3 linked regions of the Micromonospora rhizosphaerae genome follow. The main gene of each other region encodes a partner of the protein of the gene in region 2 in a complex. Links are inferred from orthologs where the notes say so. Each region holds a gene or a part of one and is shown on either strand. Other genes may lie near its edges.

Evidence for each region.
Region 1: the proteins of secY (region 2) and secA are in contact, whole or in part, in a crystal structure (PDB 3DIN), measured with the Thermotoga maritima proteins. The link is inferred for Micromonospora rhizosphaerae from one-to-one orthologs. Residues at the interface, in WP_004081795.1 of Thermotoga maritima: Glu108, Gly109, Glu110, Glu111, Ala236, Glu237, Arg238, Arg239, Ile240, Thr241, Ile242, Gln243, Tyr244, Ala245, Arg246, Arg247, Val248, Thr249, Gly250, Arg251, Arg252, Val253, Tyr254, Gly256, Ala257, Ser258, Thr259, Tyr260, Leu261, Pro262; in WP_004082002.1 of Thermotoga maritima: Glu261, Ala262, Arg263, Lys300, Ala301, Arg302, Thr303, Ile304, Ile305, Leu323, Tyr324, Asp325, Pro326, Val329, Ser330, Tyr333, Ile336, Lys340, Phe345, Val349, Glu363, Phe364, Tyr374, Ser375, Gly376, Gly377, Glu393, Ile395, Thr482, Ser483.
Region 3: secY (region 2) and secG share a complex: the UniProt entries of both Escherichia coli proteins name them as parts of the sec protein translocase complex. The link is inferred for Micromonospora rhizosphaerae from one-to-one orthologs.

What each region holds. Positions count from the first base shown.
Region 1 is NZ_FMHV01000002.1:1,886,256-1,889,906, reverse strand. The notes cover bases 13-3,515. They hold secA (preprotein translocase subunit SecA), read right to left. Parts: upstream 3,132-3,515; coding sequence 213-3,131; downstream 13-212. Other genes in these bases: GA0070624_RS09170 (GNAT family N-acetyltransferase), read left to right, coding at 3,292-3,515; GA0070624_RS09180 (Rv3235 family protein), read left to right, coding at 13-36. In the rest of the region: more of GA0070624_RS09180, read left to right, coding at 1-12; more of GA0070624_RS09170, read left to right, coding at 3,516-3,651. UniProt on the Escherichia coli protein: Required for protein export, interacts with the SecYEG preprotein conducting channel.
Region 2 is NZ_FMHV01000002.1:94,679-97,785, forward strand. What follows is about bases 6-2,964. They hold secY (preprotein translocase subunit SecY), read right to left. Parts: upstream 2,170-2,964; coding sequence 841-2,169; downstream 6-840. Other genes in these bases: map (type I methionyl aminopeptidase), read right to left, coding at 6-95; GA0070624_RS00500 (adenylate kinase), read right to left, coding at 187-840; rplO (50S ribosomal protein L15), read right to left, coding at 2,403-2,846; rpmD (50S ribosomal protein L30), read right to left, coding at 2,846-2,964. In the rest of the region: more of map, read right to left, coding at 1-5; more of rpmD, read right to left, coding at 2,965-3,028; rpsE (30S ribosomal protein S5), read right to left, coding at 3,028-3,107. UniProt on the Escherichia coli protein: The central subunit of the protein translocation channel SecYEG. Consists of two halves formed by TMs 1-5 and 6-10.
Region 3 is NZ_FMHV01000002.1:6,046,813-6,049,655, forward strand. What follows is about bases 149-2,843. They hold secG (preprotein translocase subunit SecG), read right to left. Parts: upstream 1,781-2,843; coding sequence 1,517-1,780; downstream 149-1,516. Other genes in these bases: pgl (6-phosphogluconolactonase), read left to right, coding at 236-1,006; GA0070624_RS28495 (RNA polymerase-binding protein RbpA), read right to left, coding at 1,044-1,385; tpiA (triose-phosphate isomerase), read right to left, coding at 1,877-2,668; GA0070624_RS28510 (phosphoglycerate kinase), read right to left, coding at 2,668-2,843. Also shown: GA0070624_RS28485 (glucose-6-phosphate dehydrogenase assembly protein OpcA), read left to right, coding at 1-119. UniProt on the Escherichia coli protein: Subunit of the protein translocation channel SecYEG. Overexpression of some hybrid proteins has been thought to jam the protein secretion apparatus resulting in cell death; while this may be true it also results in FtsH-mediated degradation of SecY.

The sequences.
Region 1 (3,651 bases), 1.8 Mb from region 2 along the record:
GGCAGTTGGCTCTGCACCACCCTCCAGGTCCTCTGACGCCGACCCCGCCGGCCCGCGTCCGGCTGGCGGGGTGATCGACTCTGTATGCGGCACAACGGGCCATTCCGGTGGCGCGACAGCCCCAGTTTGCGCAAGCGGTGTGGATCGTGTGAAGCCCGACGGGCCCCGGCCGAGCGTGGCCGGGGCCCGTCGAGCTGGCGGGAAAGGGCTGGTCAGGCGCCGTTGTTGGGGGCGCCGTGGCAGCGCTTGTACTTGCGGCCGGAGCCGCACGGGCAGGGGGCGTTGCGGGACGGGCCCTCACCGGCGTCCACCTGGCCCGGCGCCGCCCGCCGGGCGGTGCTCGCCGCGACGGCCTGGCCGTTCATCCCGGCGGCCGCCGGGCGCCGCGGGGTGCCGGACGGGGACGGGGCGGCGGGCCGGGCGGTCTTCTCCGGGCGGCCGATGCCGAGGGCCGGCGCCTGCTGGTCGGCCCGCTCGACGGCGACCGCGCCGCCGCCCGCCTCACCGTCGATGGTGGGCGCGGAGTACTGCAGGCCCTGCTGCTGCGGCGCGCGGTTGAGGCCCTTGGCGCGGATCTCCACCGGCTTCTCCAGCAGCTGCACCTCCTCGGCCTCCGGCTCGGCCTCCTGGATCTGGACCTCCAGGTTGTAGAGGAAGCCGACCGTCTCCTCCTTGATGCCGTCCATCATGGTGGAGAACATGTCGAAGCCCTCGCGCTGGTACTCGATCACCGGGTCGCGCTGGGCGTACGCCCGCAGGCTGATGCCCTCCTGCAGGTAGTCCATCTCGTAGAGGTGCTCACGCCACTTGCGGTCGATGACCTGGAGCAGCACCATCCGCTCGAGCTGGCGTACCGCCTCCTCGCCGAGCTGCTCCTCGCGCCGGTCGTACGCGGCGTGCGCGTCCTCCTTGAGCCGGGCGAGCAGGAAGTCCTGGTCGAGGCCGGCCCGCGAGCCCACCTCCTCCTCCAGCTCCTCGACGGAGACGCCCACCGGGTAGAGCTGCTTGAGGCTGGACCAGAGCTGGTCGAGGTCCCAGTCCTCGGCGTAGCCCTCGCTGGTGGCGCCCACGACGTACGCGGTCACCACGTCGTCGATCATGTTGCGCACCTGCTCGGAGAGGTCCTCGCCGTTGAGCACCCGGAGGCGCTCGGCGTAGATCACCTGGCGCTGCTTGTTCATCACCTCGTCGTACTTGAGGACGTTCTTGCGGATCTCGGCGTTCTGGCCCTCGATCTGCGCCTGCGCGCTCTTGATCTGACGGGTGACCATCTTCGACTCGATCGGCACGTCCTCCGGGATGTTGAAGCGCTCCATCACCGCCTCGACCGCACCGGCCCGGAAGCGCCGCATCAGCTCGTCCTGCAGGGAGAGGTAGAAGCGGGACTCGCCCGGGTCACCCTGCCGGCCGGCCCGACCGCGCAGCTGGTTGTCGATCCGGCGGGACTCGTGCCGCTCGGTGCCCAGCACGTAGAGGCCACCGGCCGCGGCGACCTCCTCGGCCTCGGCGTCGCAGGCCTGCTTCCACGTGGGCAGGACCTCCTCCATCGCCTTGGCGTACTCCTCCGGCTGCTCGACCGGGTCGAGGCCGCGCTGGCGCAGCTCGTTGGCGGCGAGGAACTCGGGGTTGCCGCCGAGCAGGATGTCCGTACCACGGCCGGCCATGTTGGTGGCGACGGTGACCGCGCCCTTGCGCCCGGCCTGGGCGACGATCTCCGCCTCCTTGGCGTGGAACTTGGCGTTCAGCACGGAGTGCGGGATGCCCCGGCGGCGCAGCAGCTGGGAGAGGATCTCGGAATTCTCCACCGAGACGGTGCCGACCAGCACCGGCTGGCCCTGCTCGTGCCGCTCGGCGATGTCCTCCACCACGGCGTTGAACTTGGCCTTCTCGGTCTTGTAGATGACGTCCGCCCGGTCGAGGCGGATCATCGGCCGGTGCGTCGGGATGGTCACGACGCCGACCTTGTAGACCTTGTTGAACTCGCTCGCCTCGGTCTGGGCGGTACCGGTCATGCCGGAGAGCTTCTCGTAGAGGCGGAAGTAGTTCTGGAGGGTGATGGTCGCCAGAGTCTGGTTCTCCTGCTTGATCTCCACCCCCTCCTTGGCCTCGATCGCCTGGTGCATGCCCTCGTTGTAGCGCCGGCCGTGCAGGATGCGGCCGGTGAACTCGTCGACGATCAGGACCTCGCCGTCGCTGACGATGTAGTCCTTGTCGCGCTTGTAGAGCTCCTTGGCCTTGATCGCGTTGTTCATGTAGCCGACGAGCGGGGTGTTGACCGACTCGTAGAGGTTGTCGATGCCGAGCCGGTCCTCGACCTTGGCCACACCGCGCTCGGTGACCGCGATGGTCCGCTTGGCGTGGTCGACCTCGTAGTCACCCTCGCCGTCGGTGCCCGGCTGCATCCGGGCCACCACGCCGGCGAACTCCTGGTACCAGCGGGCGGAGTGCTCGGCCGGGCCGGAGATGATCAGCGGGGTCCGGGCCTCGTCGATGAGGATCGAGTCGACCTCGTCGACCACCGCGAAGTTGTGGCCGCGCTGGACCAGCTCGTCCTTCGACCAGGCCATGTTGTCGCGCAGGTAGTCGAAGCCGAACTCGTTGTTGGTGCCGTAGGTGATGTCGCATTCGTAGGCGGCACGGTGCTCGCTGGCCGGCCGGTTGGGCAGCACCACGCCGACGGTCAGGCCGAGGAACTCGTGCACCCGGCCCATCCAGGCGGCATCGCGCTGGGCCAGGTAGTCGTTGACCGTGACCACGTGCACGCCGTTACCGGAGAGCGCGTTGAGGTAGACCGCCATGACCGAGGTGAGGGTCTTGCCCTCACCGGTCTTCATCTCGGCGATGTTGCCGAAGTGCAGCGCCGCGCCGCCCATCACCTGGACGTCGTACGGGCGCTGGCCGAGCACCCGCGCCGCCGCCTCGCGCACCGTGGCGAAGGCCTCCGGCAGCAGGTCATCGAGGGTCTCACCATCGGCGAGCCGCTCGCGGTACTGCTCGGTCAGGCCGCGCAGCTCCTCGTCGGTGAGGTTGACGTAGTCGTCCTCGATCGAGTTGACGGCGGCGGCGATGGCCTTGAGCCGGCGCACCATGCGGCCCTCGCCCGCGCTAAGGACCTTTTCCAGAATCGACACGGATCAACGCTCCCCTAGACAGTCTCGAACCATCGTAGGCGCTCCAGCGCGGCAGCGGTCACTGGTGGCGGCGGTCCGGACCGGCGAAACCGACATAACGCACGGCACGGGCGATGACCGGCGGTAATCGGGTTACGCCCAACGCGAACGATCCGGCACGATGGCTCGGGTGGAGCCTGTGGAGATCACCGAGGACGGCCTGCTGCTGCGACCCTGGCGGGCGGCGGACGCCGACGCGGTGCACCGCGCCTGCCAGGACCCGGACATCCAGCGCTGGACCACCGTACCGCGCCCGTACCTGCCCGAACACGCCCACGACTTCGTGACCGGGAAGGCTTCGGCGGCCTGGGCGGACGGCACCGGGGCGCCGTTCGCGGTCTGTGACGCGGCCACCGGGGAGCTGCTCGCCTCCTGCGGCCTGGTCTCGATCGACCGGGGCCTGGGCTCCGGCGAGGTGGGCTACTGGACCGCTCCCTGGGCCCGCGACCGGGGCGTCGCGGTCCGCGCCACCCGGGCGGTC
Region 2 (3,107 bases):
CGACGCAGCGCGCGGGCGACCACCAGTCCGGCGGCCCGCATCTTCTCGATCTGGTCGGGGGTCTTCAGCTGGACGTCCAGCTGGGGACGGCGCATAGAGGGTTTACCTTTCGTTGCGCGGAACAGCGGGGCACGTCGGACGTACCCCGCCGTTCGCACTCTATCCGCCGGAGCCCCGGGCGGGACGTCAGCCGCCGTACGAGCGCAGGGCATCGATGGCGCGAACAGTGACGTCCTCCACCGGCCCGGTGGCGTCGATGCCCACCAGCTTGCCCTGAGCGCCGTAGTAGTCGACCAGGGGCGCGGTCTTCTCGGCGTACTCCCGCAGCCGGGCGGCGATGGTCTCCGGCTTGTCGTCCTCGCGCTGGAACAGCTCGGCGCCGCAGCGGTCGCACATGCTTTCCCGCGTCGGGGCGTCGAACTCCACGTGCCAGATCTTGCCGCAGCCGCGGCAGGTACGCCGGCCGGACAACCGCCGGATCACCTCGTCGTCGTCGACGACCAGCTCCAGCACCAGGTCCAGCGCGGTGCCGAAGTCGGCGAGGAGTTTGTCCAGCGCGGCGGCCTGCGGCACCGTACGCGGAAAGCCGTCGAGCAGGAAGCCCTCGCTGGCGTCCGGCTCGGCGAGCCGGTCCCGCACCATGTTGATGGTGACCTCGTCCGGGACCAGCTTGCCCGCGTCCATGTACCGCTTGGCCTCCGTGCCGAGCGGGGTGCCCTGCGACACGTTGGCCCGGAAGATGTCGCCGGTCGAGATCTTCGGCACGGAGAGGTGGGCGGCGATGAACTCCGCCTGTGTGCCCTTGCCCGCGCCTGGCGGGCCAACCAGAACGAGTCGCATCTACCGCAGGAACCCTTCGTAGTTCCGCTGCATGAGTTGGCTCTCGATCTGCTTCACGGTCTCCAGACCGACGCCGACCATGATGAGCACAGCGGTGCCGCCGAACGGGAAGTTCTGGAACTGCTGGTTGTCGAGCCAGATGAAGAAGAAGTTCGGCAGGATCGCGATGATGCCCAGGTAGAGCGCGCCCGGCAGGGTGATCCGGCTGAGGATGAAGTCGAGGTACTCGGCGGTCGGCTTGCCGGGGCGGATGCCCGGCACGAAGCCGCCGTACTTCTTCATGTTGTCCGCGACCTCGGTCGGGTTGAACGTGATCGACACGTAGAAGTACGTGAAGAAGATGATCAGCAGGAAGTAGATCGCGATGTGCTCCGGCGCGCTCGCCTTCACGATGTGGTTCTGGATCCAGGCCTGGGTCTTGCCCGGGTTCGTCTGGTCGAAGAACTGGAGCGCGAGCTGCGGCAGGTAGAGCAGCGACGAGGCGAAGATGACCGGGATGACGCCGGCCTGGTTGACCTTCAGCGGGATGTAGGTCGAGGTGCCGCCATACATCCGCCGGCCGATCATGCGCTTGGCGTACTGCACCGGGATCCGGCGCTGCGCCTGCTCGATGAAGGTGACCGCGGTGATGACCAGCAGGACCAGGGCGATGACGAGGAAGAACATCCCCCAGCCCTTGGTGGTCTTGATCCGCCAGCCCTCGCTGGGGAGCCGGGCCGCGATCGAGGTGAAGATCAGCACGGACATGCCGTTGCCGACGCCCCGGTCGGTGATCAGTTCACCGAGCCACATCACCACGCCGGTGCCGGCGGTCATGGTCATGACCAGGATGCTCAGGGTCAGCCAGTCCGGGATACCGGTGCCCTTCGGGATGATCGGGAACTGGTCGCACTGGTTGTTGAAGAGCTGCCCGGAGCGGGCCAGGGCAACGAACGCCGAGGACTGGAGGATGCCCAGCCCGAGGGTGAGGTAGCGGGTGTACTGGGTGATCTTCGCCTGGCCGGCCTGGCCCTCCTTGCGGAGCTGCTCCAGCCGTGGGATGACCACCGTCAGCAGCTGCAGGATGATCGACGCGGTGATGTAGGGCATGATGCCCAGCGCGAAGACCGAGAGCTGCAGCAGCGCGCCACCGGAGAAGAGGTCCAGCAGGTTCAGCACCCCGGTGCTGCCCCCCTGGAGGGTGTCGAGGCACTTCTGCACGTTGCCGTACGCGACACCCGGGCTGGGCATAGTGGCGCCCAGCCGGTAGACCGCGATGATGCCTACCGTGAACAGCAGCTTCCTGCGCAGGTCAGGCGTACGGAACGCACTGAGAAAGGCGGACAGCAACTTTCTTCCTCCTGCGCGAGGCGGGCCGCCGGTGATGCCTGGCGGGGCGGGGTGGGTGCCGGGCGAGCGCCCGATATCCATAGCTGGGATGGGACTCTAACAGCCCCATCCCGGTCGGGGCAGACGTGCCCGGCTACATAAACCGAATCCAATGTTACCCGGCGCACACGGGCCAGGTAGACCATGACGCCCGCCCAGTTGGGGACAACTGAACGGGCGCCATGGGTTCTGCCTTACAGCTCGGTGACGGAGCCACCGGCGGCGGTGATCTTCTCCTTGGCCGACGCGCTGAACGCGTGCGCCGACACCTGGAGGGCCACCCCGCCGAGGTCGCCGGTGCCGAGGATCTTGACCGGCTGGCCCTTGCGGACCGCGCCGGCCTCGACCAGCTCGACCGGGCCGACCTGGCCGCCGTTCGGGAAGAGCTCGGCGAGCCGGTCCAGGTTGACCACCTGGAAGACGACCTTGAACTTGTTCTTGAAGCCCTTCAGCTTCGGCAGGCGCATGTGGATGGGCATCTGCCCACCCTCGAACGCCGCCGAGATGTTCTTCCGGGCCTTCGAACCCTTGGTACCGCGACCGGCGGTCTTGCCCTTCGAGGCCTCACCGCGACCCACGCGGGTCTTCGCGGTCTTGGCACCGGGCGCCGGGCGCAGGTGGTGCACCTTGATCGTCATTACTCGACCTCCTCGACCTTCACGAGGTGGCTGACCGTGAAGATCATGCCGCGGATCTCGGGCCGGTCCTCCTTGACCACCACGTCGTTGATCCGCTTCAGACCGAGCGAACGCAGCGAGTCACGCTGGTTGCGCTTGGTCCCGATCTCGGACCGGACCTGGGTGACCTTCAGGCGAGCCATCAGGAAGCCACCTCCGCCCGCGACGCCAGCATGGCGGCCGGCGCGACGTCCTCGACCGGCAGACCACGACGGGCCGCGA
Region 3 (2,843 bases), 6.0 Mb from region 2 along the record:
GCATCTCGGGCCTGCAGCAGCGTCCCGCCCAGCGCGTGCACCTGTGGAAGGACCCGGCGACCGCGCAGCGGGCCGAGGCCGGGATCACCGCGCACGGCGGCACGACCGCGAACCACTGAGCCGGCTCCCGGGACCCTGCGGACGGCCGGTACGCCGGGCGCGGGCCGGGACCGCTCGGCGGGTCGGACAGCACAGGTGACCGCGCCAAGCGGTCGGAACACGAAGGCACGGACGAATGAGTGAGGCGAGTGTCGCCGTACACGCGGATGCCGACCTGCTGGCGCAGGCGGTGGCGGCCCGGTTCGTGGTGAAGCTGCTCGACGCCCAGGCGGACCGGGGCGAGGCGTCGGTGGTACTGACCGGCGGGCGGATCGCCGCGGCGGTGTACCGGGCGGCGGTGGCGCTGCCGGCCCGGGACGCCGTCGACTGGTCCCGGGTCGACGTCTGGTGGGGCGACGAGCGGTTCCTGCCGGCCGGCCACCCGGACCGCAACGAGACCCAGGCCCGGGCGGCGCTGCTGGACGCGGTGCCGCTGAACCCGGCGCGGATCCACCCGATGCCCGCCTCCGACGGGCCGGCGGGCGCCGACCCGGAGGCGGCCGCGGCCCGGTACGCCGAGGAGCTGGCCAGCGCGGCCCGGCCCGGCCACGCCGCGCTTCCCCACTTCGACGTGCTGCTGCTGGGGGTCGGCGAGGACGGGCACGTGGCGTCGGTCTTCCCCGAGCACCCGGTGCACTACGAGAGCCGGCCGGTCAGCGCGGTCCGGGGCAGCCCCAAGCCGCCGCCGGTGCGGATCACGCTCACCCTACCGGCCATCAACACCGCCGAGGAGGTGTGGCTGGTGGCCAGCGGGGCGGACAAGTCCCGGGCGGTGGGCATGGCGCTGGCCGGGGCGGGCCCGGTGCAGCTGCCCGCGGCCGGGGTGCACGGCGTCGGTCGTACCCTCTGGTTGCTGGACCGGGCCGCGGCGGCCGAGGTGCCGCCCCGGCTGCGCAGCCTGCGCTGAACGGGCGCAACCCCGGCGGTCTCCGGGCTGCCGGGCGTCAGCCGCCGCGGCGCTCGCGCAGCGCGGCGAGGGCCTCGGCGAGGATGGCCTCGGCCTGCTCCGGGGTGCGCCGCTCCTTCACGTACGCCAGATGGGTCTTGTAGGGCTCGGTGCGGGCCCGCCCGGGCGGGTGCTCGGCGTCCGGCCCGGCCGGCTGGCCGCAGCGCGGGCAGTCCCACACCGGCGGCGCCTCGGCCTCGGCCGCGATCAGGAATTCGACGCGGTGGTGGTTGCCGCACCAGTAGGTGACTGCCCGGCGCGGGGCCGGCTCGGACCGTTCGGTCGGCCGTTCGGGGCCGGACCCGATCCGGGTGCCCCGGATGGCGTTGCGAGTCGCCACGGCTGCTCGCTCCTGTCGTCGAGAGGGGACCGCCGCTCGGATGGGCGGCGGGCGACGCGGTGCCGCGAAAAGGACTGCGCGCGGCCCGTCGTGACGGACCGCGCGCAGATTGTACGACTCGACCGGCTGGGTCAGGCTGCCCCGCTGCCGAGCTGGAGGCGGAGCCAGAGCCCGATCCCGACGATGCACGCGAACCAGATGATCCCGACCAGAACGGTGTAACGGTCGAGGTTCTTCTCGGCCACCGAGGACCCGGCCAGGCTGGAGCTGACGCCGCCGCCGAACATGCTCGACAACCCGCCGCCCTTACCTCGGTGCAGGAGGATCAGCAGGGTGAGCAGGATGCTCGTGATGACCAGCAACACGATCATCGTGTACGCGAACCAGATCGGCATGGCGGGGGTCAGTCCTCTCGTTGCGATCATCTACCCGGTCCTGTCGGGCACGGTGGCACCGACCGGCGGACGGGCGGGGTCAAGGATAGCGAGCCGTCAGCGGGCCATGTGCTCCGGGAACCGGCAGATCTGCGCGAATTCCTCGGCGTCCAGGCTCGCCCCGCCCACCAGGGCCCCGTCCACGTCCGGCTGGGCCATGATCGCCGCGACGTTCGACGCCTTGACCGACCCGCCGTAGAGGATCCGGACCTGGTCCGCGGTGGCCGCGCCGAAGGTCTCGACCAGCCGCTTGCGCACCTCGCCGCAGACCTCCTGGGCGTCCTCCGGGGTGGCCGTCTTGCCGGTGCCGATCGCCCAGATCGGCTCGTACGCGACGACGACGCTGGTCACCTGCTCCGGGGTGAGCCCCTTCAGCGCCGCGTCCAGCTGGTCGCAGCAGTGCGGGACGTGCCGGAGCTGCTCCCGGATCTCCAGCCCCTCCCCGATGCAGAGGATCGGGGTGAGCCCGTTGCTGAGCGCCGCCGCGACCTTGGCGTTGACCACGGCGTCGTCCTCGTAGTGGTAGGCCCGCCGCTCGGAGTGGCCGACCACCACGTAGGTGCAGCCGAGCTTGGCCAGCATCGGCCCGGAGACGTCCCCGGTGTACGCCCCCGACTGGTACGGCGACAGGTCCTGCCCGCCGTAGCCGATCAGCAGCTTGTCGCCCTCCACCACGGTCTGTACCGTGCGCAGGTCGGTGAAGGGCGGCAGGACCACCGTCTCCACCTCGGTGAGCTGCTTCTCGGTGAGGCTCGCCGCCAGCTTCTGCAGCAGGAGGTTCGCCTCGAGGTGGTTCAGGTTCATCTTCCAGTTGCCGGCCATCAACGGCCGGCGGGTGACGGCCGCCATCAGTCCTCCAGCGCCGCGATGCCGGGGAGGGTCTTGCCCTCGAGGTATTCCAGGGAGGCACCGCCACCGGTGGAGATGTGATCGAACGCCGACTCGTCCAGCCCGAGAGTCCGGACCGCAGCCGCCGAGTCACCGCCGCCCACGACGGTGAACGCGTCGGACTTCGCGATCGCCT